DNA from 2 places in the Arthrobacter gengyunqii genome. Region 2 is predicted to be linked to the other one. Evidence: predicted binding sites of a transcription regulator. Region 2 holds the regulator's gene; the other holds the start of a gene.
What was found. The regulator LexA, encoded in region 2, represses DNA repair genes until DNA is damaged. The targets are predictions, from matches to a motif close to TCGAACANNTGTTCGA.
Positions count from the first base shown of each region.

Region 1: a site for LexA is predicted at 9,646-9,661, ahead of MUG94_RS02365 (HNH endonuclease signature motif containing protein). Genes of this name have one in related genera too.

Region 1 is NZ_CP095461.1:482,076-497,327, forward strand. It holds gene MUG94_RS02310 (aminoacyl-tRNA hydrolase) at 1-554, shown strand, start outside; gene MUG94_RS02315 (GatB/YqeY domain-containing protein) at 596-1,057, opposite strand; gene MUG94_RS02320 (bifunctional 4-hydroxy-2-oxoglutarate aldolase/2-dehydro-3-deoxy-phosphogluconate aldolase) at 1,121-1,819, opposite strand; gene MUG94_RS02325 (DUF1684 domain-containing protein) at 1,854-2,681, opposite strand; gene MUG94_RS02330 (hypothetical protein) at 2,759-2,926, shown strand; gene scpC (succinyl-CoA:acetate CoA-transferase ScpC) at 3,035-4,564, shown strand; gene MUG94_RS02340 (MFS transporter) at 4,624-5,868, shown strand; gene MUG94_RS02345 (RNA-binding S4 domain-containing protein) at 5,910-6,293, opposite strand; gene MUG94_RS02350 (HNH endonuclease) at 6,307-7,242, opposite strand; gene MUG94_RS02355 (AMP-binding protein) at 7,294-8,907, opposite strand; gene MUG94_RS02360 (DUF1540 domain-containing protein) at 9,051-9,341, opposite strand; gene MUG94_RS02365 (HNH endonuclease signature motif containing protein) at 9,765-11,417, shown strand; gene MUG94_RS02370 (hypothetical protein) at 11,467-12,387, opposite strand; gene MUG94_RS02375 (DoxX family protein) at 12,500-12,865, opposite strand; gene MUG94_RS02380 (LacI family DNA-binding transcriptional regulator) at 13,021-14,040, opposite strand; gene MUG94_RS02385 (glycoside hydrolase family 13 protein) at 14,129-15,252, opposite strand, start outside.
Region 2 is NZ_CP095461.1:1,298,451-1,313,702, reverse strand. It holds gene rpmI (50S ribosomal protein L35) at 1-37, opposite strand, end outside; gene infC (translation initiation factor IF-3) at 149-1,159, opposite strand; gene MUG94_RS05965 (DUF1844 domain-containing protein) at 1,560-1,988, shown strand; gene MUG94_RS05960 (DnaJ family domain-containing protein) at 2,166-2,849, shown strand; gene MUG94_RS05955 (GNAT family N-acetyltransferase) at 2,957-3,490, shown strand; gene MUG94_RS05950 (MFS transporter) at 3,491-4,786, opposite strand; gene MUG94_RS05945 (SseB family protein) at 4,822-5,670, opposite strand; gene priA (bifunctional 1-(5-phosphoribosyl)-5-((5-phosphoribosylamino)methylideneamino)imidazole-4-carboxamide isomerase/phosphoribosylanthranilate isomerase PriA) at 5,676-6,425, opposite strand; gene MUG94_RS05935 (hypothetical protein) at 6,465-6,623, opposite strand; gene hisH (imidazole glycerol phosphate synthase subunit HisH) at 6,628-7,263, opposite strand; gene hisB (imidazoleglycerol-phosphate dehydratase HisB) at 7,260-7,877, opposite strand; gene MUG94_RS05920 (histidinol-phosphate transaminase) at 7,992-9,101, opposite strand; gene MUG94_RS05915 (LysM peptidoglycan-binding domain-containing protein) at 9,254-9,766, opposite strand; gene lexA (transcriptional repressor LexA) at 10,293-11,036, shown strand; gene MUG94_RS17200 (hypothetical protein) at 11,417-11,551, shown strand; gene MUG94_RS05905 (ATP-dependent DNA helicase) at 11,620-13,680, opposite strand; gene hflX (GTPase HflX) at 13,673-15,241, opposite strand.

The DNA.
Region 1 (15,252 bases), 820 kb from region 2:
CAGCGGTGGCGAGCGTGAGCGCCTACGCCCGGCGGGAGGAGGACGAGGCCTGGGACAACTGGGTGTACGGCCGGTTCACGAAGTCGGTCCGCCGCGCGGGACCCAAGGTATTCGAGAAGATGGCGGCTTCCGCGCCGTCAGGGACCGTCGCCGTCGGCCGGGCGAAGGCAGTGGCCTTTGAGCCGGTGAGCTATGAGGAGATGCCCAAGAAGCTGCGTGCGCTGCAGGTTTCGGGCACGCACCTGCCGGACGGCGAGCCCGTGCCCGGCAGCCAGGGAACGCCGCTCATTGTGGTGAACGCTGATCTTGAAATGTCCACGGGCAAAGCGGGTGCGCAGGCTGCGCACGCCCTGATGGCCTGGTACCTCACACTCTCGGCGGAGGAGCGCACTGCCTGGTACGACGACGGCGGCCGGGCCAGCGTCCGGCTTGCCGCGGGCGCGGAGTTTGAGGCGCTGGCGAAAGCGCCGGGAGCAGGACCGCTGATCGTGGACGCCGGGATGACGGAGATCGCTCCCAATACGGCCACCGCGTTTGTCGCGGCCGCCAAATAAGACGGCGGCCGCGGCTCTGCGCAGGTCCGGCGCGCTGGGACTTAGGCGAGGCGGCTGCGGACGATCTCGCTGACAGCCTTGCCGTCAAAGCGGCCGGCAACCTTGGCGGTGACCGGCTTCATGACCGCACCCATCTGGCGCATGGTCAGTTCCGTGCCGTCGGCCGTCAGTTCCGCCACGGCTTCATCCACGATGGCTTCGACGTCAGCGGCGGTCAGCGGGGCCGGCAGGTAGGCTTCGATGATTTCAGCTTCGGCGATTTCGGCGGCTCCGCGTTCTTTTTCGCCAGCCTCCAAGTAGATTCCTGCGGTGTCGCGGCGCTTGGCGGCTTCCTTCTGCAGGAGCGAAACAACCTGGGCATCGTCGAGTTCCACTGGGGTCTTGCCGGACTTTTCCCGGGTTTCGATTTCACCCAGGACGTTGCGGACCGTCATCAGGGCCGTGCGGTTGCCGGCCTTCATATGGGTTTTCATGTCGGACTGGAGCTGCTCTTTGAGTGTCATGCGGACTCGTTTCCGGTGAAGATTATTGAAGTGTGTTCTTCCTATGATCTCAGCTATGTGCTCTCAGCCGGGAGCGTCCGCCGCGGCGGCACAGACCAAACGGGTTCGCACGCCGAGGGACCGCAGATCACCGCCGGGCAACAGGGCATCGCCCAGAAGGGAACGCCCCAGCACGACGGCGGCGGCCCCGGCGGCCAGCCAGTCGGCGACGTCACCGCACTCGATTCCGCCTCCGGGAATCACCGGGATGTCCGGCAACGCCCGCCGAAGGGCCGCAAGATAGCCCGGTCCCTGGGAACCGCCGGGAAACAGCTGCACGGCGGTGGCTCCCGTCCGCCACGCAAGATGAACCTCGCTGGGCGTCAGGGCTCCGGGGTAGCTGGCCAGCCCGATGCCACGGGCGGCATGGACCATGTCCGGAGCCACAAGCGGGGACATCACAAAATCTGCACCGGCGCCCGCCGCCCGGACTGCGTCCTCGGGTGCCAGCACCGCTCCCAAGCCCAGCTCCGCGCCGTCGGGCAATCTGGTGGCCAGCTGTTCGAGCACCGTCAGGCCGTTTCCCGCCCACGGGGACAGCGCCAGGCAGAGCACGCCGTTTTCCACCAGGGTGTCGGCGACGGCCGCAATCCTGAAGCTGTCGGGGCGGTCATGGCCGGCGGATGCAGAACCGGTCTCAAGCACAGCCACGATTCGCGTTCGCTGCAGCCCGCTGCCCATCGGCGCCCGGTTCGGCATCGGTCGAACAGGTTCCGTTGTCATGGGCGGGGCCAAATCATGTGCGGGCCTTTCGCAGCTATGAGCGTGTTCCGGGGTCTTTTTCGCCGGCTTCCACGGGGATGCCGATGATGTTGCTGCCCACCGGCATGGGGCAGGTTCCGAACGCCGTGAAGGCGCTGGGATAGTTCACGGCCCGGTTGAAGTCCACGGTGACCGCGGACGTTCCCGGCTCCGGTGCATCGAAGACGACTTTGCGCCATCCGGCAGTGCTTTCGTTGTTGGTGGCATCGTGGAAGGCGAGGGCCAGCCGGCCGGACCCTTCAGCGCTGACCTGCAGCCGGTATTCCTGCTCTGCCCCGGGCAGCTGCAGCATCAGCTCACCCACGGTGACATGTACGCCGTCGACGGCGGGATGCGCGGTCCGGATCGGAACCTCCACCGGCTCGGGATAGGCCGCATACCGTCCCGGGACCACCAGATCGGAGCGGTAACCGAAGGCCGGCACACCGTCGAAATCGGTGAAGACCGCCGAGGCGGCGTCGCGGGTGCGGACCGCGCAGCGCCCGCCGCGCCTTGCCAGCTCCACGCCGATGCGCCGACCGTCCGACCCGCCGAAATACACCCACAGAAGCGATTCCTCGTCCGCCAGGGAGGCGGTGACGGTGCCGTCCACCGGGGCGCCGGTTTCGGCGAGGGTGATGCCGTCGCCGGCGGCTGCGGACAGCGTCGCTTCGGCGCCGTCCGCAGACCAAAGGCCTGGGAGGTGGTCCAGTGCTGCAGGTTCTTCCGTCAGCCACTGCAGCGAGGTCAGGGTCAGCCAGCCATGCTCCTGCGCCAACTCGGCATCCCGTGCGCTGCGGAACCGGTGCCATTCCTCTTGAACTTCGGGCGTGGGCGTACTCATGGGTCCTCCTGCTTGTCCGCCAAATAGTATTCGGCTCTCTGGAGGGAAGTGTAGCGGCGCGGTTTGTAGGATGAGGTATGGAAACCAACGGTTCACTGCCATCTCTCGACCAGTTGCGCCACCGCCAGACCGAACTGGTGGCTGCTCTCTCGGTCGAGACCAGTACCTCGGCCCTGGCCGCGCTGAGCACGGAGCTGGAAGCTGTCCTTGAACAAATCCAGCATCACGGCGGCAGGTCTGCGTAGCGTTTGAAGCCACCGGCACGGCCCGCATGAGTGGCCCAGCCAACACCTAAATATGAGCCACGCCTCATAACAGATAGGGTTGGTTGGTCCCATCTAAGAAAGGCCACCATGCACGACCGCATTCACCATGAAGGACTGCTTGAGCGCAGAATGTCCGCAGAACAGGCGGCAGCGCTCATCAAGCCGGGTATGACCGTGGCGATGAGCGGGTTTACCGGCGCCGGCTATCCCAAAGCCGTTCCGCAGGCGCTTGCCATGCAAATGGAAGAAGCCCACGCCCGCGGCGAAGAGTTTCAGATCAAAGTACTCACCGGTGCGTCCACCGCCCCCGAGCTCGACGGCGTGCTCGCGAAGGCCGGCGGCATGGAACTGCGACTTCCGTACCAGTCCGATCCCACCCTGCGGAAGCGGATCAACGACGGCGAACTGGAGTACATCGACATCCACCTGGGCCATGTGGCCCAGTACACCTGGTTTGGTTTCTACGGCCACATTGACCTTGCCGTGATCGAGGTGGTGGGCATCAACGAGGATGGCTCCCTGATCCCGTCGTCGTCCGTTGGCAACAACAAGACGTGGATCGAGCAGGCGGACAAGATCATCCTGGAAGTGAACGTGCAGCAGGCCGCTGCCATGGACGGCATGCATGACGTGTACTACGGCACGGCACTGCCTCCGCACCGCAAGCCCATCATGCTGGTCAACCCGGATGACCGGATCGGTGAACCGTACCTTCGGCTGGACCCGGACAAGGTCATCGCCGTCGTTGAAACCGATGCCCCGGACCGCATGACCCCCTTCGCCGCACCCGATGAAACCTCCACACAGATCGCCGGGCACCTGATCGATTTCTTCGGGGACGAGATCAAAGCCGGCCGGCTGACCGACAAGCTCCTGCCGCTGCAGTCCGGTGTCGGGAACATCGCCAATGCCGTTCTGGGCGGGCTGGCCACCTCGGGGTACACCGGGCTGACCGCGTACACCGAAGTCATCCAGGACGGGATGCTGCACCTGATCCGCGACGGCGTGATCCGGGTGGCGTCCGCAACGTCCTTCTCGCTGAGCCCAGCGGGAATCGAGGAGTTCAACTCCAACATAGAGTTCTACCGCAAGCGCATCATCCTGCGCACCCAGGAGATCTCCAACCACCCCGAACTCATCCGCCGGCTGGGCTGCATCGCCATGAACGGCATGATCGAGGCGGACATTTACGGCAACGTGAACTCCACCCACGTGGCCGGCACGGCCATGATGAACGGCATCGGCGGATCCGGCGACTTCGCCCGCAACGGCTTCCTGTCCGCGTTCCTCTCTCCGAGCACGGCCAAGGGCGGGAAAATCTCCGGCATCGTGCCCATGGTCAGCCATGTGGACCACACGGAGCATGACACCATGCTGATCGTGACCGAGCGGGGCCTTGCGGATCTTCGCGGTCTCTCGCCCAAGCAGCGGGCCCGCACGATCATCGACAAGTGCGCGCACCCGGACTTCCAGCCCCTGCTGCAGGATTACTTCGACCGTGCCAGCCGCGAGAGCTTCGGCAAGCACACCCCGCACCTGCTGGATGAGTCGCTGTCCTGGCACCACCGGTTTGTGGAAACCGGTGACAGCCGCCCCGCGGTGGCCGCTCAGGCGTAGGGACACCCAGCACGGCAGCGGGCGTGCTGTTTGGGAGCAGACATGCTAGAAACGCTCAGATGAGCGATTTAAGCAGCCGGTCTGCCACCCACCGTAAAGGCACCGTGCCGCTGCCCGTGTGGCTGGCCGCCGTCGCGGTCATCCTGGTGGCAGTAAACCTGCGGCCGGGCGCGACGTCAGTGGGGCCGGTCCTCGCGGAGATCCAGTCGGGTCTCGGCATGGGATCGGTCCAGGCCGGGATTCTGACCGCGTTGCCCGGCTTCACTTTTGCCGTGGTGGGAGCGCTGGCCGTGATGGTCTCGCGCAGGGCAGGCATCGCGTGGACCATCGCCCTGGGACTGGGCGTGGTGGCCGCCGGTCTGCTGATCCGCTCCGTCGTGGCCTCTCCGGTGCTGTTCATGATCCTGACGGTGCTCGCCTTCGCCGGCATGGCGATGGGCAATATCCTGGTGCCCGCCTTCATCAAGACCCACGGCGGAACCCGGACGGCCCTGTTGAATTCGGTGTACGGCACCACTCTCGCCGTGGGTGCCACACTTCCCCTGCTGGTTGCTGCGCCGCTGGCGGGATGGGACTCCGGAGGCTGGCAGCTGAGTCTGAGGGTATGGGGGCTGGCGGCACTGGCGGCGTTTGTTCCCTGGATCCTGGTCTCGGTGCGGAGCCGCAGGGCAGTTGTGCAGACTGATGCCGGTGCGGGGCCAACGGAGCGGCTGCGGATCACATCTTCCCGGACAGCCGTGGCGCTGTGCGTGTATTTCGGCGTGCAGTCCATGCACGCCTACGTCCAGTTTGGCTGGGTACCGCAGATATACCGGGATGCCGGGTTGGAACAGGGGCATGCCGGGCTGATGGCAGCCATCATTGCTTCGCTGGGGATAGCGGGCGGGCTGATCATGCCGGCACTGGTGGCGAGGGCACCGGGGCTGCATTTCTACATAGCCGGACTGGCAACAGCCGTGGCGGCAGGCTACCTGGGCCTGTTGCTGGCTCCCGCAACGATGCCCTGGATGTGGGCCCTGCTGCTCGGGATCGGCGGGTTTGCGTTTCCCACGGCTCTGGCCTTGATCACCGCGCGTTCACGCGACCCCCGGGTGACTGCCGAGCTGTCGGGCTTTTGCCAGCCCGTGGGCTATCTGCTGGCCGCTGTGGGGCCGTTTGCCATCGGCGCCCTGCACGAGGCCACCGGCAGTTGGACTGTTCCTCTGGTCATTCTCATTGCGTCGGCAGCGGTCATGGCGGCCGCCGGGATCATTGCTGCGGCTCCGCGCTTTGTGGACGATCAGTTGAGGCGGCGTCCGGCCTAACCCGGTGTCCGGCCAGTCCTGTGTGACCCGGGCCCGACCGGTCAGCGGTCGCCGCGCAGTCTGTCGATTTCCCGGCGGTCCTTCTTTGTGGGACGTCCGGCGCCCCGGTCCCGCAGCGGCACTCCCAGCACGGGGCCAACCGGCCGGGGCGGGGTGTGGTCGGTGAAGCAGTGGGAGGCGGCCTCCGCACCCACCCGCTTGGCGATGAGCTGGCGGACTTCCAGGATCCGTTCGTAGCCCGGCTGGCGAACCCTGATGGTGTCTCCGGGCTGGACCGGCTGGGCAGCCTTGGCCGGGTTGCCGTTCAGCCGCACATGGCCGGCACGGCAGGCAGCGGTGGCTGCAGACCTGGTCTTGTAAGCCCTGACGGCCCACAGCCAAGCGTCCACACGGACTGATTTCGAGGTGCTGGCGGGAATGCTCATGGGGATACCGATTCTACTGTGTGTCCCGCGGAGGCAGGGAGGTGTCCCGGAGCCGGGCCGCGTCCTCTTGGGCGTTTAGCTGTTCCGGCGAGGGGATTGTCCCGGGAATGGAGGTGCGCACCGGCCGTGGTCCCGCCGCCGAGGCCAGCATCCGCCGGACCTCCGCCGGCGTGTACGCATCAGGGGAGCCCCGGTGCGCCATGGCGTGGCAATTGGGGCACATCGGCACCAGATCGGCCACCGGATCCAGCACGTAGTCCGGGCTGATGGCCGACGGCGGAACAATGTGGTGCACCTGGATGAAGGACGCTCCCGCCGGTCCGTACATCTGCTCCATCGACAGGCCGCACGCGGCACAGGATGTGCCGTGGAAAGCCACGCACCGCTGCACGCCGTCGGGGTCGTGTTCGCAGCGGTTCACCGCCACTTCGCGCAGGGTGTCCTGGGGAAGGCTTCCCGGCAGCGGAATGGTGGGGTCCACAGCCCCCAGCCAGTCCTCGGGAACGGGCCGGGACCGCAGGTAGGACGTCCATGCGGCACGCAGCTGCCCTTCTGCGGCGGGCGGAACAACGGTTCCCGTACTGCGCACGGCGTTCCAATTCAGGTCCGGAACACTCTCCTGCAGCACTTCCGCCGGGAGGGCATCTCCCGGTGGCAGCAGCAGGTCAAAAACGACTCCTGCCAGCAGCCCCAACCGGGCCGGCAGCGCCGCGCCCGGTTGGGGCGCGGCGGCCACCACCCCGTGGCCCAGCAGCCCGCGGCCGTGCCGGCCCTGGGCGAACAGCCACACGTCGGTGCCGCGCGCCATCTGCTGTCCGCGTCCCACCCGCCAGCGGATCCCGAAGAGTCCCGTGCGGTCCACCGTCGCCGCAGCCATGGCATAGTCTGCGCGGCCGGGTCCGGCACCAAACGCAGTGGCCGGATTCCAGCCCAGCACGACGGCGGCCATGTGTTCTCCTTACCCGTTACGGATTGCGGTCCGGTTCGCTCAAAAAGTTCCCTAGTTAATGCGCGCTTCGCGGCCTTCCCATTCCGAGGACCGCAGTTCATTCTTGCGGATTTTCCCGGTGGATGTCTTGGGCAGATCGATAATGAACTCCACGCTGCCCGGAGCCTTGTAGGAAGCAATCTGGGATTTGACGTGCTTCAGCAGGTCCGCTTCGGTCACGTCCCGGCCCGGGACCAGCACCACAAAAGCCTTGGGCCGCTCACCCCATCGTTCGTCGGGGATGCCGATCACGGCGACGTCGGCTACTGCCGGGTGGCTGGCCAAAGCCTGCTCCACTTCGATGGTGGAAATGTTTTCGCCGCCGGACACCACCACGTCCTTGGAACGATCCAGCAGCTGGACGTAACCGTCCGGATGCATGACCCCCAGGTCTCCGGTGTGGAACCAGCCGCCGAAGAACGCTGTTGCCGTCCCCTCGTCGTCGCGGTAGTAGCCCTTCATGACAGAGTTCCCGCGCATCACAATCTCGCCCATTTCGACGCCGTCGGCTGCCACGTCCGCCAGCCCGCCGTCGTCGGCCGGCAGGTCACGGACCACGCGCAGGCGTTCGGACGTCAGCATGCCCACGCCCTGGCGCGCCATGTTCTTGGCCAGCGCGTCCGCGTCCAGATCCGCCCAGACGGCCTGCGGCTCGCATACCGCGTACGGCCCGTAGGACTCGGTGAGGCCGTAGACATGCACCACTTTGGCCTGCAGCTGATGGATTTTATTGATGATGGTGGGGCTCGGGGGAGCCCCCGCGGTGACGATGGTCAGCGGGTGCTCCAGTGAATGGGCTTCCTCAGCGGTGGCAATGGCGCTCAGGACGGTGGGGGCGCCGGCGAGATGGTCGATCCCATGGGTGTCGATCAACCGCCAGATCTCCGGCCCGCGGACGGCGCGCAGGCACACGTGGGTGCCCGAAGCGGCGGTCAGCGCCCAGGTGGTGCACCAGCCGTTGCAGTGGAACATCGGCAGCGTCCACAGGTAGGTGGTGTCTGAGTCGAAGCCCTGGTGGTGGACCTCGCCGAGCGAGTTCAGGTACGCCCCGCGGTGGGTGTACATCACGCCCTTGGGCCGGCCGGTGGTGCCGGAGGTGTAATTCAGGCTGATGACGGTGTTTTCGTCTGCGACCTCCCAGGGGAGCGGAGTGTCGGTTCCGCGGGCCAGGAAGTCGGAGTACGACGTCGTTCCCTCCACGGTGTCGGAGGTTCCGTCCTGCAGGGGGAAGGAGAAGGCTTCGGCCACGGTTTCCAGTTCCGGGGAGCCCAGGCCGCGCAGCAGTTCCGGGTCGCCGAAGAGCAGTGTGGCTCCGGAATGGTTGCAGATGTAGGCGACTTCCGGCGGAGAGAGCCGGGTGTTCAGCGGAACAATGACGCCGCCGGCCAGAGGGACGGCGTAATGGGCGATCAGCAGTTCTGCGGAATTGGTGCCGAGGAAAGCCGCGCGGCCGCTCTCCTCCAGGCCGGATGCCCGTAACGCATGAGCAGTGCGGGTCACCGCTGCGGCCAGCTCCCGGTAGGTCAGGGTCCGGTCTCCGTCGATGACGGCCGTCTTTTCCGGGTGTACCTGTGCTGCGCGTTCCAGGAAGCGCAGGGGCGTTAAAGCGGTGTCCAAGCCGGGCATTGTTCTCCTTTAGTGCAGGTGGATGGCCACCTACGCTACAGGGTTTATGAGGCTTGGGTCACATCCTATGTTGCTGGTGCCGGCTGAACGGGGCGGCGAGCCTGCCCGGCCGGCCTGTCACTGCGCTGACGCGGGCGCCCGCTTCAGCGTGACTGGTACGTGAGGCAGTCTGCCGACTCGGCTCCGGGGCCGACTCTGACGTCATGGGCAGTGCACATGAGGTGGTCATTGTGTCGGCATTCGCTGCGCAGGCACGCTCCGACGGAGGCCAAAACCTTGGGGAGGCCACCGGTCTCGGTGGTGTCGATGAAGGTGGAGCAGCTGGCGTGGTCGGGAGTTCCACCCACCGTGATGGCATAAGCGGTGCAGCCATCGTGGTTGTAATCGCAGCTGTCTACGGAGCAATCGCTGACGGGCGCTACATGATCAGTCATGGTTCCTCCAAGAGGGGTAATGTCTGCCGAATTTCGAACGTACCACCGTTGGCTGCAGATAATTAGGACGAATTTGTTGGACGTATTTGGTGCTGTTCCGTGCCCGTATCAAGGGTTTTGGTGCTGCAGAGCAGGGTGTCAGAGGGTGCCTGTGGGGCGAGAGGAGAGCTGTCGGAGGGGGGCGGCACCCGAACGGTGGATGTGCCCCGCTTGTCGGAGAAATACGGAGAAATACGGAGAAATCCCGGGCAGTCCGGGCATGCGTCCAAAGGGGGAGGTGGCTCGGCAGCAGGTATACCGCTCCGCGAACAGGTAGTTGGTGCTGAAAGTGGGGTATTTGAAGGGCCTCAAAAGGGGGCGTTCTGGGCCTTTTGGGGCTGTTTCCGGGACGGAAATGTCAGTGGCGGGTGAAAGGCTGAAGACATGGATCAGAACGGATCTTCTCGACGCGGCAGCGGTTGTGATTTCCCCGGTGCCGGTACCGGGCGAGCTGTCGGGTCGAGCCTGTCGGTTTACGAGGCCAAGCCCGGCATTGCCCCGAGGGATCCCGGTATTGCCCATAGCGATTCCGCACAGACACCAGACCTCGGCCCGTCGTTCAGGGACGGGTTTACCGGGTCGTTGAGTTTGCAGGGGGCTGAGTCCCTGACCCAGGACGAAGCCGGTGTGGTGCTGTCCCGGTTGGATGCTTTGGTGCGCTGGGCTCAAGCTCAGCAGGCAAAAGTCCTGCACCGGATGGAGACCGTCTTCCGCGATGACCTCCTCCAAGACATCGGTAGGGAGGATCCGGGACTGACGTTCAGTCTTGCTGCGGAGGAAGCTGCCGCGATCCTGTGCCTGCCTACCAACACCGCGAAGATGCTGATGAGCGACGCCGGACAGCTGTGCTCCACCCACACGGCAACCCTGGCCGGCCTGGAAGCGGGCACCCTCAGTTACGGGCATGTCCAAACCGTGCTGGACCAGTCCCAAAACGTCCCCGAGGCTGAGCTGGCCGGCTTTGAAAAGGACCTGCTGGCGGTTGCTGCCGCGGGTCAGACGTCGTCCCAGTTCCGGGTGAAGGCCCGCCGGATGCGGGAAAAGACATATCCGGAAACCATCAGCGTCCGGCACAAGACAGCGTTTGAGCGGCGCCGGGTCTGTTTGGCACCGGACGAGGACGGCATGTCGTGGTTGTCGGCCTTGTTGCCGGCGGCCCGTGCCCAGCTGATCTACACGCAGCTGACCACAGCCGCGCGGGGTGAACAGTCTGCCGGGGACCCGCGGCGGGTGGATGAGTTGCGGGCGGACATCCTCGCGGACCTGCTCGAGGGTGGGGATGACGGTGGAGAAGCTGATGTGGATGCCAGGAGCGGGAGGGAGGGCAGCGGTACAGCCGGGCCCAGCGGACCTAGCGATGGCCCCGCCAACGGCGACCTGGTCCGCGATGATAAACCCGACGGCCGGAACACCCACGAAAGCCGCACCAAGGACACCAAGGCCAGGGCTCGCACCGAAATCCTGGTCCTGATCACCGCGGAAACCCTCTTCGGAGCTGATGAACAGCCGGCGGAACTGCACGGGTACGGGCCCATCAGCCCGGAGACGGCCCGCAGGCTCGCCCGGCAGGCAGCCCACTGGACACCGGTCGAACGTCACCCGGGCACCGACGAGATTATGCGGGTCGGCCGGCGACGGAAAGTTCCTGCCGGGCTGCAGCGCTGGCTCCGTGCCCGCGACGGAACCTGCCGGTTTCCCGGATGCCGGACCAATGCCGTCATTTCCGAGATCGACCACACCAAACCCTGGTCCCACGGCGGCACCACGGACCACGACAACCTCGAACACCTCTGCCGGCGGCACCACATGTTCAAAACCCGGGGGTTCTGGAAAGCACGACAACGCTCACCGGGAATCATCGAGTGGACGTCACCGGGAGGCCGAACTTACCGCACCGACCCGCACCTCACCTTGGTCCCGGGACCTGCAGCAAGGAACCCAGCTGCGCCCGACAATCCAGTTGCACTCGAAATGTCCGGCTGGAGCTCCGTCGGCGAGGCCCGGAATGATTACGGCGACAATCCGCCACCCTTCTAAGATTCCGTCCGCTCTTCTAACCTGTGTGAGCTGCCGGGACGGAGCTGAGCTAGCCCAAGCCCTCGAGTTTCGCCTGCGCCTTCTCCACCGCACGCCGTGCAGCGCGTGCGGTTCGGCGGGCGCCGTCGCGCTCCCGTTCCAAGGTGCCGGCACGGCGGTCCGTGGCAGCCACTTCACGTTCAAGTTCGCGGATACGGTCCCGCAGGTCGTCAATTTCATCAGTCAGTCCGTCGCGGCGGTTCGCGACGGCGTCGACTTCGGCCTGTGCGGTACGCAGCGCTTCCTCGGCCTGCTCAGCTTCCCGTTCGGCTTCCGTCAATAACGTTTGCGCCGCGCGGCGTGCCCGCGCAGCCGCAGCAGTGGCAGCAGATTTCTCTTTGGCTGACTGATTTCCGCTGTCACCGGATCCCGTGCGGACCTTGGCAGCGGGTTTGCGCCGCTGGCCGCCGCTGGCCGACAGCGCCTGGACTGAGTCCGGATCCGCTACGGATCCGTCCACGTTGACGGGATCCCAACCATTGGCTTCCAACGTGCGCACCAGTTGGCCGCTGGCCGCAGCCGCTGCTGCAGCGGCATCCGTCATGGCCGCCCACAAGGTCTGTTCCACCTCGGCACCCACCGCCGCGCTGACCGGACGACCAAGTTCCTCAGCGAGGCTGCGGGCCTCCCGGGCCGCAGAACGCAGCAACCGCTGACGCTCGCCGCTCAGTCGCCGCAGCTGCTGCTGGTCCATGTCATCTTGGGCTTCACGCAAAACAGCACCCAGCTCAAGGACTTCAGAGATCAGCTCAGGCCGATGCAGGGCCAACATGTTGACCAGCCATGCACCCGCGGACGGCTTGGGCAGCGCCCGAATGGCTTTGCCCAGCTCCTTGTTCCCGGCTTTGGTCGCTTCTGCAGCCCGTTTGTTTCGGTCTGCGGTGAAGGCATCGGGCATCAGCGCGTACAGCTCCGCTACGGCCTGGGCCACGTCCGGCATGCCACTTCACCCATTTCATTGCGTCCAAGGATTGGTTCATTCAATCCAAACACGTCTGGTGCGGAAGCCGTGTGTGCGTTGTGCCGGGTCGGTGCCTGTCCGGTTACAACAGCTGGTCCAGCCGGCCCCACAGCACAATTCCAGCCATCACCAGCAGGATAGCCGGAAGTACAGCGGATTGCTGTTGGCCCCTCCTCAAGTGCATCAGCACTGCCAGAGCCATCAGCACCGCCAACCCGCCCGCGGCTACGGCTGTCAGAAGGGGAGACCACCCAAGCATTCCGGGAACCAGGACAAGGAGGCCGGCGACAAGTTCCAATGCGCCGAGAGCCCGGATGGCCGCAAGGGGATAGCCGTCCGTCCACGGCAGTCTCCTCAGCCGTGGGGCAGGGCTCACCAGACGAAGCCCTCCGATTCCCACGAACATGAGGGCCAGGACTATCTGCAGGATCCAGAGAAAAACGGACATAGGCGTGGCGGTGTTCCTTTGGCGCAGGACGGCAGGACAGCAGGACGGCTGGACGGGATCGGCGGACGCTCAAGTCAAGCACGGTTTGGGCGCCATAACGAGGGTCATGAGTCCGGCGCGGGCACTCCGATAGCGATCGCCGGGGACACCCTCAATTACCGGCGTAGGTCGGAGGCAACCGAGGTGCTGGAGCGGACAATGAATTCGGTCGGATAGAACCGCTGGATCCAGTCGGCTTCCACGGGTTTCTGCGCCAGGAGGGACAGCACCGCAGCGACGGCGGCCGCCCCCTGGCCCTTCGGATCCTGGCCGATGGTGGTCAGGCCGAAAACCTCACCCAGTTCATGGCCGTCAATCCCGATAACGGACAAGTCCTCGGGAACCCGCAGTCCCAAGCCCCCGGCCGCAAGGATGGTGCCGATGGCCAGCTCATCTGAGGCGCAAAAAATGCCTGTGGGAGGGTTCTCGGGGGCGGCGAGGAGAGTCTTCGCAGCCTTCACGCCGCTGGCGACTGAAAAGTCGGGGCTGTTGATGTGCCGGCACTCCAACCCAGCCCGTCCCATGGCCCGTTCATAGCCGTCCCGGCGGGTGCTGCCCAGCCGGAAGTCCCGCTCGAGTTCTTCGCCGCCGCCGATATGGGCAATACGCGTATGGCCCAGCGAGATCAGATGATCGGTTGCCAGCATGGAAATGCTGGCTTCATCCACGCGGATGGTGTGGGTCCCGGGCAGCGGGCCGCCGATGGCGACAATGGGCTTGCCCACAGCATGCAGCTGGGCGAGTTCCTCGTCCGTGAGCTTCAACGCCACCGCTATGACGGCGTCGAGCCTCTTGCGACGCAGCATTTCCGTCAGCACACTCTCGCGGTGACCCGGACCATCGCTGGTGTTGTACAGCGTGAGGTCGTAGCCGGCGTCGATGAGTGCAGCAGCAGCACCTTCGAGGACCTGGGAGAAATACCACCGGCCCACGGTGGGCATGACAATTCCAATGTTGCGGCTCCGCCCCGAGGCCAACGACGACGCGTTGTAGGACAGGACGTAGCCCAGCTCATCGGCGGCCGCTTGAACCCTGCGGCGCGTGGACTCGGACACCTTCCCGTTGCCGCTGAGGGTGCGCGAAACCGTCGCTGATGAGACGCCGGCACGGGCGGCCACATCTTTGATGCCTGCCACGGTTTCTCCTCGGTTGGGCTGCTGCGGGGGCGGAGGGCCGGCAGCTAAACGGTTCTGCGGCACCGGGCCAGGCCCGGTGCCGCAGGAATTAGCTTAGCCGGAGCCAGACGGCGTGGTTGGGTGCCAGGATTCCTCCGGGGGCAGCCCCCGCTTCGCTGGTCACCAGCACCTCGCCCGCGGGAAGGTCCACCGGATGGTTGCCCATGTTGAGCACCACCAGCACGTTGCCGTTGAGGAAGGCAACGACCGAGTCGCCGTCGACGTCCGGCCACCACGCGAGCGAACCGGCGCCGAGGGCATACTCCCTGCGAACGGCAAGCGCGCTGCGGTACAGATTCAGCGTTGACGCCGGGTCCTCGCGCTGGACGTCCCGGGCCAGTGATGCCCAGTCGGCAGGCTGGGGCAGCCAGGCAGAGCCGGTGCTGCTGAAGCCGAAGCTGTCAGTCGACGCGTGCCACGGCAGGGGAACGCGGCAGCCGTCGCGGCCCAGGCGCGCACCGCCGGTGCGGTGGTAGCTGGGGTCCTGGCGGTAATCGTGGGGCATGGTGGTGTGGTCCGGAAGACCCAGTTCTTCACCCTGGTACAAATAGACGCCGCCGGGCAGCGCCAGCATCAGCAGCGTCGCGGCGCGGGCACGGGACAGCCCCAGTTCATAGTTGGGCTGCGGGTCCTCCGGACCCAGTCCGTCTCCGGGACGCTCCTGGTGGCCTTCGATGCCGAAGCGCGTGGCATGGCGGACGACGTCGTGGTTGGACAGCACCCACGTGGTGGGCGCACCGACTTTGTCGAAGGCCTCCAGCGAGGAGCCGACGACGTGGCGCACGGCGCCGGCGTGCCAGTCATGGTTCAGGTAAGCGAAGTTGAAGGTCTGGTGCATCTCATCGGGGCGGACCCAGTCGGACAGGCGGTCCAGCGGATCGATGGTGGCCTCGGCGCACAGGACGCGTTCGCCGTCGTACTCCTCCAGCAGTTTGCGCCAGGACCGGAAGATGTCGTGGACCTCAGGCTGGCCGAACATCGGAGCCTCGTGTCCCGGGAAACCGTCCGATGAGCAGCCGTCAGCACGGCCGCCCCAGTCCGGAAGGCCGGACTTCTTGATCAGGGCATGGGCAACGTCCACGCGGAAACCGCCGACGCCGCGGTCCAGCCAGAAGCGCAGCACGCGCTCAAACTCGGCACGGACCGCAGGATTGTCCCAGTTGAAGTCCGGCT
Region 2 (15,252 bases):
GCTTCTTGGCGCCACTGTGGGTCTTCATCTTCGGCATGACTACCGATCTCCTTTGGTTTCCGCGGGACTGGCCCGCGGGGCTTTGGGCACCTTTGCAGGTGCCAGGGGTTACTGGACGCCGGGACGTCCTGCGGGAAAAGCTGAGACTTTACTCCGCAGTTCCGGGCTTGTTCTGGCTTGCTGCGCCCCGTGAAGGAGCAGCCTTGCCAGCAGGTTTGGAAGCAGTTGCAGGCTTGGGCCGGGCGGCAGGCCTCGGTGCGGGCTTCATGGCCGTGGGCTTGGGCACTGCTGCCGGCTTGGGGGCCGGTGCGGGCTTGGACTCGGCCGGGGCGGCAGCCGGAGCTGCTGGTGCTGCAGGTGCTTCAGCGGCTGGCTGGGGAGCCGGAGCCTTGGCAGCCTGCGCCGCACGGCGTGCATCGGAAGCAGCTTTTTCAGCTGCAGCCTGTGCCCGCTTTTCGGCCATTTCCTTGTCAGCCTTTTCCTTCTCTGCGCGGGCCTTGTCGGCTTCGGCAGCGGAGGAACCAAGACGCAGGCCATCCGGCAGAAGATCCGCCAGGCTCTGCGTCAGCGGCGCCTTGTTCTCAGCGGAAGTGTCCACACGAGCAGGAGCCTCGCCGTTCTTGGCTGCTTCATTGGCTGCCTTGGCGTCGGCACGCTGCGTAGCGCGGCGGGCTTCGGCCTTGGCCTCAGCCTTGTTCTTCAGCGGGCCGATAACCATAACCATGTTGCGGCCGTCGATGCGCGGGGTGGACTCAACCACACCCACCTCGGCGACGTCGGCTGCGAACTTGTTCAGCAGCTTCATGCCCATTTCCGGACGCTGCTGTTCGCGGCCGCGGAACTGGATCATGGCCTTGACCTTGTCACCGGCTGCGAGGAAGCGCATGGCGTGCCCGCGCTTGGTTTCGTAGTCGTGGGTGTCAATCTTCAGACGGAACCGGATTTCCTTCAGGACGGTGTTCGTCTGGTTCTTGCGTGCCTCACGGGCCTTGACAGCGGCTTCGTACTTGTACTTGCCGAAGTCCATTAGTTTGCACACCGGAGGCTTAGCCTGCGGTGCCACCTCAACAAGATCCAGGTCGGATTCGGCTGCCAGACGCAGGGCGTCTTCGATACGGACAACCCCAACTTGCTCTCCAGCCGGTCCTACCAGCCGCACCTCAGGGACGCGGATTCGATCATTGATTCTTGGCTCGCTAATGTTGCAGCTCCTGTTTAATTCAAAACGGCTACCGCCTGCAACTGAAGAAGGCCCCCAATTGCACGCGCAATCGGAGGCCTCGAGGGGTCGGCGGGTGCCGCATCAGCAGCAACCTCCCGGATTGGCTGGCCAGGCAATGCCTGGACCCACCACCGGGGGCCGACCATACCCGGCAACTCTGCTTCTGCACAGGCGCCCTAAGGCACGTGGACTGAAGATTCAGGCTGACGCGGGTGGGAGGAGTCTCCGCTTGCATACTGGCTGATGCGAGACAGTCAACATCCGCTCCGTGAAGAGCGGTGCCTGCAAAGGCGCTGAAAGTAACGACAACCAGTCGGTCTGTGACAAGCTTACCAGTATGAGTACCCCACAGAGCAACCCGGCGGGCGAGCACACCCGCCATTCCTTCCCCGGAACCACGGAAGAGGTGCACGCCCCGTCCGCTGAAGAGCAGGAAGTGGCGGCCCAGATGCGCGACATCGCCGAGGTTCCCGCTATTGAAGTCATCACCACCGCCGCAGTGCACCTGATGAGCGCCGCCGCCGTCAAGTGCGGCTTGGCGGACGGCGACGACGCCGAAGAGCTGAAGGACCTCGACGAGGCCCGCAAGCTGATCACCGCCCTGGCCGGTTTTGTGACCGCTGCGGCACCCGAGATTGGCAGCCAGCACGCCGGTCCGTTGCGCGACGGACTGCGTTCGCTGCAGCTGGCTTTCCGTGAGGCCTCCGAACTCCAGGACGCTCCGGGCAAGGGTCCGGGCGAAAAGTTCACCGGTCCCGTCAACTAGTTCTTCCGTTTCCCCTGAGCCCGGTGGGCCCGCCGTACGCGGCGGGCCCACCGGGCTTTTCCATATCCGCGTCCGCATGGGCATCCGCGTCCGCATCGGCCGGGACGAGTCCGCTTTCCCTGCCTGTTCCGGTTGCGTAGCCTTGAGGGGACGTTGATCGGGAGGCGGTAAGGCGCAATGGCTGGCCGCGGTGCAGAGGCTTATCGGAAAAGGCTGGAACGGGCGGCACGGCTCAAGGCCGCCGGAACCGCCGAACCGGCTGGCTACAAGCTGCCCGAGGGTTTGGGTGCCTCCGAATCCGAGGAAGCGCAGCAGAAAAAGCGCAGGATCAGCGAGGCACAGAAGGCGGACTACCTCATCCGGGACGCTATGAACCGCGGCGAGTTCGATAACCTCCGATATGCCGGAAAACCCATTCCCGGACTCGATGATCCCGATCCGGACTGGTGGATCAAGCGGCTGATCAAACGGGAAAACATCAGCGGCTTGGGGCCTCCCGCCCTGCTGCTTCGGGTGGAAGACAAGAACTTCGAAGGGCGGCTGGACGAATTGCCGTCGGAGCGGCAGGTGCGCGATGCCGTGGAGGATTTCAACCTCCGGGTCATCGATGCGCGGCGCCAGTTGCAGGGCGGGCCTCCCGTCATCACCAAGCTCCGGAACGTTGACGAAGAGGTGCTCGGGTGGCGGGCTCGGCGCGGAATGCGCGCAGGCACGACCGAGGAGGGCTCCGTAGTCCGATTTGTAGAAGCCGACGAAAGCGCAGTCGCGGGCAAGGCGCAGCAGTCCGGCCTCCGCAGCTGGGTGCGCCGTATGGGCGAACGGTTGCGTGCCCGGTTGCCCGGCCCGCAGGGCAATGTCTGACCTCTGAACGCACCGGCACAGGCGCGGCTGGATTCGCTCAAGCCGGCGGTGGACACGCTAGGGAAATCTCCGCTCCGTCCACCGGCCCACGCGGCAGAATGTACCTCATGCAATTTATCCATGACATCGGCGGCGGCTTTTCCCTAGGACTGCGCACCATGGACACGGCCGAGGAGATGCATCAGTTGACGCTTCGAAACCTGGACCGGCTCCAAGCCTGGGAACCCTGGGCTCATGAGGCACAGACACTGTCGGGGTCGGTGGATTTCACCCGCGCACAGCTTGCGGACTTCGTTGCCGGAACGGTACTTCCCGCCGTAATCATTTGTGGGGATTCGCTGATCGGCGCCGTGTCCCTGCGGCTCAACTCCTACCTGAAAACCGCGGAGCTGGGCTATTGGGTCGACGCGGGCTTCGAAGGCAGAGGCGCCGTGTCCCGTGCCTGCCGGGCGCTGCTGGAGCATGCAGACTCAGTCGGCGTGAAGCGCGTCGAGATTAGGACAGCAGCCGAAAACCGAAAGAGCGCAGCGGTGCCCGAGCGTCTCGGTTTCGCCTTGGAAGGAGTCCTGCGCTCAGCGCTGCCGGTTGGTAAGGCGCGCCTGGATGTTGCTCTCTACGCCCGCGTCCAATCCGATCCCTGATCAGGCCGCTGGAAGACGCGATCCCCGGCGGCTGAACCAGCGCACAGTCAACGTGGCGAGCACCAGCAGGGATGCGGACACCCCGGCGAAGGCAAAGCCTGCCCAGGGACCCACGAAGTCGATCGCGGCACCGGCCAGCGGAGCTCCGAGTGCCGTGCCGGAGGTCAGCGCGGACCCGTACCAGCCCATCGCTTCGCCCCGGCGTTCTTCGGACACCAGATCGGCGACACGTTCGGAAGCGGAGGACAGCACCGGAGCGCACAGCAGCCCGGCCGGAATGGACAGCAGCGCCAGGCTGATGGTGTCCGTGGCCAAAGCCATGGGAAGGGTGAGGACGGCCATTGCCAGCAGGAGCAGCAAGGGCGAAATCCGTCGGCGCATTGCCCCGTAGATCAGCCCGCCCACCACTGACGCGGCACACCAGACAGCGAAGACGATCCCCACTTCCTGGGGGTTCCCGGAGGACTCCACCAGGGCCACCATGCCGACGTCGGAACTGGCCAGCAGCAGTCCTGCACCAACAGCAACGGCAAAAACCACGGCCACGCTGAGCGTGAACCAGGAGAAGCCGGAGCGCAGCCGGTCCCGGCGGCTCAGCACTGCCAGCGGCTGAAGCTCCGAGGATGCCTCCGCCAAGTGGGCTGGAGCTGCGGCCACCACGGCGGCGTTGGCGGCCTCCCGCTCCTGAGCTTCAGTGGCTGCGTCTCGGGGGTTTTCGGAACGCGTGGGCGGGTTGAACCAGATCAGGAGCAGGCCGGCGAGCGATGTCGAAATACCCACCAGGGTCAGTCCCACCACGGAGGACAGTGAGGTGGCAAGGATGGCGCCAAGTGCCGGTCCGCCCATGAAGACGAGCTCGGTGGCGATGGAATCCAGGGCAAAGGCCGTCCGGCGCTGCTCTCCCGTTGCCATCACGCCCAGGGACTGCCGGACCACGCTGAAGACGGGGAGCGTAAAGACGCCGCCGATCAGCGCCAGCACCAGCAGCCACTCATAGCTGGCGTGCGGCGCAATGGACCAGATGACCGCCTCGGAGATGACGGAAGGAATCAGTGCCCGGCGCAGCCCCACATTGTCCACCCGGCGGCCGCGCCACGGGGCACCGAAGGCGATGCCCACCGTGACCACGGCGGCAACGGCGCCGGCCTTGGCATACCCCATGTCCATGGTCATCACCACGTGCAGGGTCAGCAGCACTCCGGCCGCTGAGTGCGGGAACCGGGCAATCATTCCCACCAGCAGCAGCCGGCGGATCGGGGCAACACGGAGCAGCTCCCCGTAGGAGGCAAAATTCACGGCACTTCTCTTCCGGCGGTCCCCCGCCCAACGGGTCAGCGCGTGATTTTCAGTTCCAGTGAATCCACGCGCTCAACAAATAAAGGATCGGCAGCGAGGCGTTGCTGCAGCAATCCGGCGATGCCCTGCACCGCCTGTGCATCCAGTCCCGGTGCCAGGTGAAGAACCATTCTAAGCTCAGGACCGGCACCGCCTCCGGCGATGACTGACCCGCGCGCCGAACGGGTCGCCGTCCCCGGCCCCTGGACGAGCTCCACACCTGTAACGGACGGTTCGACGTCGACTGCCGCGGACACTGCCCGGGCCACTTCCGGATCAGCGTACGACGGCGTCCAGTCCCGCTGCTGGGCGAGCGCCCACATGGCCGGACGGCGCACCACAAACGTGATGTCCGCACCGGGATCCACCACCAGCAGCTGGGCCTCCTCCGACACGGCCGAGAGCGCAGCACGTGCGGCATACACGGCGACCGGACGGGCCTTCGGATGCCACTTCTGCAACGCAGGCACGGACGTAAACACCGGCAGGGCCTTGCGTCCGTCAGGGGCCGTGAGCGTGACCAGCGCCATGTCGGCTTCTTTGTCCGCAACCAGCCCGTGGTCTGATTCCGCCTCCTCGGCCAGGGTGGCGACGATGGGAACGAACACGCGGGCGGTGGCCAGCGTGGCCACCACCTGCGCTTCAGTCCCGCTGCCCTCTTCCAGGGCGGCCAGCGCGGTCAGGTAGCCGGCATCGGCACTGCCATCGTCGGCGTCGAAATTGTGCAGCGGGTTGCCGTCGCCGGACAGGTCCCGGCCGGCCCAGGACTGGCCGGCGGAGTCGGCCGGGCCGCCTGCCCCGGCAAGGGCGGCGGCAATGTGGCCGGGAAGGGCGCGTTCAGCCATGGATCCTAGCGCTCCGGGTGGCCGGCGACGTCGAAGGCCTGCGGCAGGGTGAAGGCCCCGGCGTAAAGGGCCTTGCCCACGATCGTGCCCTCGAGGCCGAGCGGAACAAGTTCGCGCAGAGCGGCCAGGTCATCCAGGGACGAGATGCCGCCGGAGGCGACCACGGGACGGTCGGTGCGCTGCAGCACCTCGCGCAGCAGCTCGAGGTTGGGTCCGCGCAGGGTTCCGTCCTTGGTGACGTCGGTGACCACATAGCGCGGGCAGCCGGCGTCTTCCAGGCGGGCCAGGACCTCCCAGAGGTCCCCGCCTTCCTTGGTCCAGCCGCGGGCGGCCAGGGTGGTGCCGCGGACATCGAGGCCGACGGCGATCGCCTCGCCGTAGCGGGCAATCGCGCTGGCCGTCCATTCCGGGTTTTCCAGGGCGGCCGTGCCGAGGTTGACCCGGCTGGCTCCCAGTTCCAGGGCCATGTCCAGGGAGGCGTCGTCGCGGATGCCGCCGGACAGCTCCACCTTGATGTCCAGCTGGTCCACCACGCGCTTGAGCAGCGGCAGGTTGGAACCGCGGCCGAAGGCAGCGTCCAGGTCCACCAGATGGACCCAGGCGGCGCCGTCGTTCTGCCAGGCCATAGCTGCATCGAGCGGGTCGCCGTAGCTGGTTTCGCTCCCGGCCTCACCCTGGACCAGGCGGACGGCCTGGCCGTCGGCTACGTCCACGGCGGGCAGGAGCTCAAGGACGGGTGTTTCAACAAGTGACATGGTTCTGCTTTCCGTGGGAATTCCGGCAGCGGCGGAGGGTCAGACGCTGCTGTCGATCAAGAGGTAGGCGCCGAGCAGGGACATTCCCGCAAGGACCCAAAAACTAACGGTGATGATTTTGGACATGCCCTGTCGGCGGAAGGAAATGGCGCCGCCGCTCAGAATTCCGGCCAGGCCCATCAAGATGACGCTCCACATAGCCCTAACCCAGCGTCTTCAGCCAGTTTTCCAGCAGCGCCGCACCGGCGTCACCGGACTTTTCAGGATGGAACTGCGTAGCCGTCAGCGGACCGTTCTCCACGGCCGCGATGAAGCGGCTCCCGTGCTCGGCCCAGGTGACAGCGGGTGCGCGCATGGCGGGCTGGGTAACGTCGAAGTCCCATTTCTGCACGCCGTAGCTGTGCACAAAATAGAACCGTTCGTCCTCAATGCCTGCGAACAGCTTGGAGCCTTCAGGCGGCTGCACGGTGTTCCAGCCCATGTGCGGCACCACTTCGGCGTCCAAACGCTCCACGACTCCGGGCCACTCCCCCATTCCCGGAGTCCGCACGCCGTGCTCCACGCCCTCGTCGAACAGGACCTGGAGGCCCACGCAGATCCCCATCACGGGACGTCCGCCGGCAATGCGGCGGCCGATCAGGCGCAGCGCGTCAACCTCTTTCAGGCCCTGCATGACCGCGGCGAACGCGCCAACGCCGGGCACCAGCAGCCCGTCGGCGTTCAGGACATCCGTGGATTTGGAGCTCAGGGTGACGTTGGCTCCGACGTGTTCCAGTGCGCGGACGGCGGATCGGATGTTCCCGGAGCCGTAGTCCAGGACTGTCACGTTGCGGCTCATAGGGCTCCCTTGGTGGACGGGATGCCGTCGACGCGGGGATCCGGTTCCACGGCAGCACGCAGTGCCCGGGCGAAAGCCTTGAACTGGGCTTCCACGATGTGGTGCGGGTCCCGTCCTCCGAGGACGGTCATGTGCAGGCAGATCTGGGCGTGCAACGTGATCGCTTCGAAGACGTGGCGGGTAAGCGAGCCGGTGAAGTGCCCGCCGATCAGGTGGTACTCCTGGCCTGCAGGTTCACCCGTGTGCACGAGGTAGGGCCTGCCGGAAATATCCACGACCGCGTTGGCCAGCGCCTCATCAAGCGGAACGGTGGCCTCGCCGAAGCGCCGGATGCCTGCCTTGTTACCCAGCGCCGTCTTCAGCGCCTCGCCGATGCTGATGGCAATGTCCTCGACGGTGTGGTGGACGTCGATATGGGTGTCACCGGTTGCCTGGACCGTGAGATCCATCAGGGAGTGCTTGGCCAGGGCCGTCAGCATGTGGTCGTAGAACGGCACCGAAGTGCTGATATTGGACTGGCCGCTTCCGTCCAGGTCCAGCTCCACAACCACTGACGATTCGCTGGTGACCCGTTCGAGGCGGGCCGTGCGGCCGGTGGTGGTCTCCACAGTCATGGTTTTCCTTTGAAAGAAGGTGGTCTCTGCTATCAGTTTAGTGGCTGCCAATGACGGCCCGGCCCGGTGTGCGCAGGCAGGGGCGACGGGGGCGACGCGGTGGCGGGCGCCCGATTACCGGACGCCGCCTGCCAGCAGCTCCCGCAGCCGCGCGAGGAAGGCTCCGGTCTCGGGTTCCGTGCCTGCGGTGACACGCAAATGTCCGGGAATGCCGACGTCGCGCACCAGCACACCTGCCTCGAGCAGGCCTTCCCAGACAGCGCGGGGATTCTCCAGCCCGCCAAAGAAGACGAAGTTAGCATCAGAGGCGGCCGGCTTCAGGCCCAGGGCCAGCAGTTCGGAGACGATGCGGTCGCGTTGAACCTTAATGGCTTCCACGTTGGCGAGCAGAGCGTCCGCGTGTTCCAGTGCTGCATTGGCCGTAGCCTGCGTGATGGCAGAAAGGTGGTACGGCAGCCGGACCAGACGCAGGGCGTCAGTGACCTCGGGGGCGGCGGCCAGATAGCCAACCCGCGCTCCGGCGAGCGCGAAGGCTTTGCTCATGGTCCTTGAAACGATCAGGCGTTCGCGTCCGGGCAGCAGTTGCAGCGCGCTGGGCGTGCCGGCATGGAAGAACTCGCCGTAGGCCTCATCCACGATCACAATGGCCTGCGAGGCGGCTCCCGCGTCATAGACCGCCTCGATGACATCAAGGGAGAGCGCCGTGCCCGTGGGATTGTTCGGAGTGCAAAGGAAGACGATGTTCGGTGCCTGGGCGCGAACCTGCTCCGCGGCCGCCTCCGCAGTGAGCCCGAAGTCGGAGTCCCGGGTTCCCGTGACGTAGCGGGTGCCGGTTCCGCTGGCGAGCAGCGGATACATGGAATAGGTGGGAGGAAAGCTCATGGCTGTGCGCCCCGGGCCACCGAAGGCCTGGAGGATCTGCTGCAGGACCTCATTGGAACCGTTGCCTGCCCAGATGTTTTCGGCCGTGAGGCCGTGGCCGAGGTAGGCAGCAAGGCGCTCCCGCAGTTCGGTGAATTCACGGTCCGGGTAGCGGTTCAGGCCAGCCACGGCCTGCTCCACGGATGCTGCGATCGCCTCGCGCACCGACACGGGCAATCCATGCGTGTTCTCGTTGACGTTGAGCAGGATGGGCACGTCCAGCTGCGGCGCGCCGTAAGGCGTCAGGCCGCGGAGGTCATCGCGCAGGGGAAGTCGGTTCAGTCTCGCCAGCTGTTCAGTCACCTGTACAGCTTAAGTCTCGAACGCTGAGCGGGAAGAATCCGCACTGGCTGGTCCGTCTTGTTACGCAGTGTTGTTGTTGTTGCAGTTGTTGCTTGTTGCAGCTGCTGGACCTGCTGCGGTCATCGCTGTTTCAGCGGACAAACGCGGGGATGTCAGCGTTCGATGGGAATGTACAGCTGGGCGCCGACAGCGAGTCGGGGATCCGTCAGGTTGTTGAGTTCCATGATGTCGTCCATGACGTCCCGGGGGTCACGATCCGGGGCGAACTCATGCGCCAGACCCCACAGGGAGTCTCCCGCAGCAACGCTGACCTGCACCGTTTGGGTCACCTCCGGCCCCCCATTGGAAGCCATGGCGGGAGCGGTAAAGAAGCCCAGCACAGTGAGCGCCGCGGCGGCGGCCAGCATCAGCGGCACACCTATGAAAACCAGCCGACCCCGGCGCGTCAGTCGCAGTGCTTGCGGCTTCACCGGCACCGGAGACTCTGCCTGCAGCGGAGAACCCGTCCGGGCAGCTGGGGCATTGGGGGCCGAAGCAGTGTCCTGGGTTGCACCGTGGACTGCGCTTTGCGCTGGAACACGCGCCTGGAGGAGCGTGCTTGAGTCGAGCGTGCTTGAGTCGAGCGATGAAGCTTTCTGGGCGGGCGGGACTGTTTGGGTTGTCATTGCAACACCTTTCCGGTTCGATGTCACGGGCAAATACCCGAAACGATGTTCGAACGATTGGAAGCTAATCGACCGACCCCGACCCTTACGAAGGACGGAGGTCGAAAGTATGTTCGATTCCTGCTGACCTATTTCTAGCACCTATTTACTAATAAAGTCGAGACTCGCTCGAACAAATGTTTGAAAACCCTGCTCCGCTCGATTAACGTTGAGGACAAGAGGGAGCCACTAAACGGTTCTGTCGGATCGACCCCCGGAGTCCAGGCATCGGAGCGGTTCAACAGGACCACTGAATCAGCTGCCTCTGACATAACCGCCGGAACGGCTTTCGCAGCCAGTACCGTCCCGGCATTCACCTGATCAGATGTTTACCGCCCAGCCCCGGCACCGCCGGGACCAGCTGACCCGAAGGGAACCCGACGTGGCCCGCAGGACTGCTTCCGAAGACAGCACCAACAAACCAGCTGCCGCAGGCACCCGTGCGCGTGCCAAGGGGCTTACTCCGAGGCAGAAGACCGTCCTGGAAATGATTCAGCGGTCCGTGAGCACCAACGGCTACCCGCCCACCATGCGCGAAATCGGTGACACCGTGGGATTGGCCAGCCTGTCCAGCGTGACCCACCAGCTCATGCAGCTGGAAAAGCTTGGCTACATCCGGCGTGATCCGAAGCGCCCGCGCGCCATGGAGATCCTCATTCCCCTGATGCTGCGCGACGGAACCTCCGGTGCCGGAGAAGGCGACTCGGGACGTCCCGGCTCCGGGACCGCCCGCAACCACGCGGCCGGCAACGGTCCAGCCGTCTCCGCGGCTGCGGGCGGCAGCACTGTCCGGCAGGACGAGGGAGCAGAGCCTGCCCCGGCACTGGCATCGGTAACCGAGCTTGCCACTTCCGTTGACACCGCCATGGTGCCCCTGGTTGGCCGCATCGCTGCCGGCGGTCCCATCCTCGCGGAACAGGTTGTCGAGGACATCATGCCGCTGCCCCGCCAGCTGGTGGGACACGGAGACCTCTTCATGCTGAAGGTCTCCGGCGACTCCATGGTGGATGCGGCCATCTGCGACGGCGACTGGGTGGTTGTCCGCCGCCAGCCTACGGCGGAGAACGGCGACATAGTGGCTGCCCTGCTCGACGACGAGGCTACGGTCAAAACCTTCCGCCAGCGTAACGGCCACACATGGCTGCTGCCCCAGAACACCCGGTACGAGCCGATCGTTGGCGATCACGCCGTGATCATGGGCAAGGTTGTTTCAGTCATGCGTTCGCTGTAGCGAAGGTCCGCCCGGCGGCGCAGGCCGGGTGGCAAAAGGCAGCCTGTACGCGTAGAACTTATCCTCGTTGTGCGGTCGCCTGGCGTTGGGACGGTTCCGGGGACCGTTGGGTGGACCGGCTGCGTCGCGGTGAGGAACTCCGGCGCCAGGAGACGACATGTGTCGATGGCTAGCCTATTCAGGTTCCCCCATCCGGTTGGATGACGTTCCCTACCCCTCCAGATGACGGTCGCAGGCACCGACGGAGACACGATCTCGGCGTTCCGCTACTCCAGCGAGGGCAAGTCGCGGTCCCTTTTCACCAGCAGGGACATTTCGCCCTCCAAGCCCTGTACCCGGCGAATGCGCTGCTCAATAAACTCTCGAACGACTCCCGGCTGGTGGTCTCCGAGCCCTGGGGGGACCTGCACGGCGCGTGGCAGGAAGTACCCGAAGCCCCCTGCGTGGTCGTCAACGGCGGCGAGCAGGAGCCGTACCCGTTGGCGCCGTCAGGTCCGGCCGCCGCGGCAATCTGAACCGACGGCGACTGGACCTCTGCGTTTTCCAGCCCACCCATTCGAGGCCTACGGGCAGGGTTGCGCCCCTACTTCCGCGAACGCTGCTTACCGTTCGAACGCTCTTCCTCCTCGGACTGTTCAGCGAGACGACCCAGCACCGAGAGAACCACTGTGCGGTCAGTGGTGGACCAGAACGGCGGCAGCGCGGCCCGCAGGAAACCGCCGTAGCGGGCTGTCGCCAGCCGGGAGTCCAGAACGGCAACCACCCCGCGGTCCCCCGCGGCACGGATGAGCCGCCCGGCACCCTGGGCCAGCCGAACGGCAGCATGGGTCGCAGCAACGGACATGAAGCCGTTGCCTCCGGCCTTGGCCACTGCGCGGGTGCGTGCCGTCATCAACGGATCGTCCGGGCGTGGAAACGGAATGCGGTCGATCAGCACAAGCCGGCAGGCGGCACCGGGAACGTCCACGCCCTGCCAGAGGGACATTGTGCCAAAGAGACAGGTGTCCGGTTCCTCGGAGAACTGCTTCACGAGGGAGGACATGGAGGACTCCCCCTGGCACAGGATCGGGAAGTCAACCCGGCTCCGCATGGCATCGGCGGCGTCTTCAGCGGCCCGGCGCGAGGAAAACAAGCCCAGTGCCCCGCCGTTTGATGCCTTGAGCAGCGCTTCAATCTCATCCAGCTGGGCTTCGGAGGTGCCGCGCTCCGGCTTGGGCAGGTCCTTCGCCACGTACAGGACGCCCTGGCGCGGATAGTCGAAGGGGCTTCCGACGTCGGTTCCAGTCCAGGACGGAGCACCGGGACCGAGCAGGCCCAAGGCACCGGCCACCGGGCCAAATTCGGAGCCGATGGCCAGGGTGGCCGAGGTCAGGACCACGGTGTGCCCGTCGAACAATCCCTCGCGAAGGCGTCCGGCCACCGACAGGGGGGCAACATTCAAGGTGGCCGGTGCGGTCTCGTCGGGCGGTGAAAAACCGCCCGACGGCGAGAAGGAGCTGGGGCGGGATGCCCAGATCACTTCGCCGGCCGACGGAGCGGAGATGAGCCGCTCGCAGATGGTGAGGACCGCCATGAGCCGGGAGCGTGCTGTCTGGCGTCCGCCGTCGGCCGTTTCTCCGGGTTCAGGCTTGGAGTCCGAGAGTGCCACACGGCAGGCCTCGCGAATGCGGCCCACCGCCTGTTCCTGCTCTTCGTTCAGCCCGCTGGCCAGCAGCCCGGATGGAACGCCCTCCAGGGACTGCTCGAAGGCGCGTGCCGCGGAGGCTAGCTCCTCCACGCTGGCGGAGGTGTGCTTGCGCGCAGCCGCGACGGCGGCTGTCACCACCGTGCCGGACAGCTGCCCGGTGACGGCACCGGTGACGCGGTCCTGCAGCTCGTGGGCTTCGTCGATCACCACCACGTCATAGTCCGGCAGCACCGCCAGTCCTTCGAAGGCGGCAATCGCCAACATGGCGTGGTTGGTGATCACGACGTCGGCCACCGCAGCCTGGGCGCGTGCGCGTTCGCTGAAGCACTCGGCCGCCATCGGACATTTCTGAGCGCCGAGGCACTCCATGGAGGTCACTGAAACCTGCCGCCAGGACCGGTCGCTGACGCCGGGAACGAGGTCGTCACGGTCACCGGTTTCGGTTTCCTCCGCCCACTCGCGCAGCCGCACCACTTCGCGGCCCATGGCCGACGTGGGAGCGGGCGAGGGATGGGCCACGCCGTGGTCATCCCCGAGCGTGAACAGGGCACCGGCGGGATCCTCCTCTTCAGGAAATCCCCCGCCGGTCTTGTGCAGGCAGACATAGTTGCTGCGCCCCTTGAGCAGTGCAACATCCACTTCCCGCGGCAGCTTGGGCTTGAGGGTTTTCAGCAGCCGGGGCAGGTCCCGGCCCACAATCTGGGACTGCAAAGCCAGCGTGGCCGTGGAGACCAGCGTGGGCTTGGGGCTCTCCAGCGCATGGTGAATCAGCGGCACCAGATAGGCCAGCGACTTGCCGGTGCCGGTGCCGGCCTGAACCAGCAGGTGCTGCCCCTCGTCAATGGCCTGGGTGACCTGGCGGGCCATTTCATGCTGGCCGGGGCGGTTTTGTCCGCCCATGCCTGCAACGGCGGTGTCCAGCAGTTCCAGGACTTCGCCGGTGGTGTCTTTACTCATGGGTGACGAACGGCTCCAGTTCAGCAGCCAGGCCTTCGCGGACCATGACGTGCAGCTTGGTTCCCGTTTCAGAGTGATCCACGGAGAGGATCTCGGTGTCAGGACTGTGCAGCCGTGACACCACGTCTCCACGGTCGTAGGGAACCATCAACGTCAGGTCCACCGCGGGGCGGGGAATCCCTTCTGAGATGGCTTGCAGGAGTTCCTCGATGCCTTCACCGGTCCGGGCGGAGACCACAACATGGCGGCGTTCTTTCTGCCGCAGCCGTTCCAGGACAAACGGATCCGCTGCATCGGCCTTGTTCAGGACAACGATTTCCGGAATGTTGCGGGCATCGACGTCCGTCAGCACGGTTCGCACTGCGGCGATCTGGCCCTCCGGGTCCGGGTGCGAAGCATCAACGACGTGCAGGATCAGATCGGCGTCTGCCACTTCTTCCAGCGTGGACCGGAATGCCTCCACCAGCTGCGTCGGCAGGGACCGGACAAACCCGACGGTGTCCGCCAGGGTGTACCCGATACCGTCTTCGGTCTGTGCCTTGCGGATGGTGGGGTCCAGAGTGGCGAACAGGGCGTTCTCCACGAGGACTCCGGCGTCCGTGAGGCGGTTAAGCAGCGATGACTTGCCCGCGTTGGTGTATCCGGCGATGGCCACCGACGGAACCTGGTTGCGCTGGCGGTTGGCCCGCTTGGTTTCGCGTGCGGGTTTCATGCCGGCGATTTCGCGCCGCAGTTTCGCCATCCGGGTGCGGATTTTCCGCCGGTCCAGCTCAATCTTGGTTTCACCGGGACCACGTGAACCCATGCCGGCGCTTGCGCTGCCCACCTGGCCGCCGGCCTGGCGGGACATGGATTCGCCCCAGCCGCGCAGGCGCGGGAGCAGGTACTCAAGCTGGGCCAGTTCCACCTGGGCCTTGCCCTCGCGGGACTTGGCGTGCTGGGCAAAAATGTCCAGGATGAGGGCCGTCCGGTCAATGACCTTGACCTTGACGATGTCTTCCAGTCCGCGGCGCTGGGACGGGGCCAGTTCGCTGTCCACGATGACCGTGTCAGCGCCGGTGGCGGCCACGATGTCCTTGAGTTCCTGGGCCTTGCCGGATCCCAGGAAGGTGCCCGGATCGGGCTTCAGCCGGCGCTGGATCACGCCGTCCAGAACCTCGGACCCCGCCGTTTCAGCGAGTGCGGCCAGTTCCTGCAGTGAATTCTCGGCGTCGGCCGCCGTTCCTTCACTCCACAGTCCCGCCAGCACCACCCGTTCCAGGCGCAGCTGCCGGTACTCGACCTCGGTAACATCCTCGAGTTCGGTGGACAGACCCGCCACGCGGCGCAGTGCGTGCCGCTCGCGCAGATCCTCCTGATCGCCGTCGTGCTCAGAATGCCCCGCGTCTTCACGGGACAGAGCCTGGGCCCTGCCGCGCGGTGCCGGCGCGCCTGCCTTGGCCTCCGCAGCGCTCTCCTTGGCGAGGATTCTGTCAATGACCCCCTGAATGTCTTCCGGGCTCAGCTCCGTGTTGGACTGGGCGGATCCGGACGTGTCAGGACGGGAATTGTTGATCGTCATATTCTCCTTAT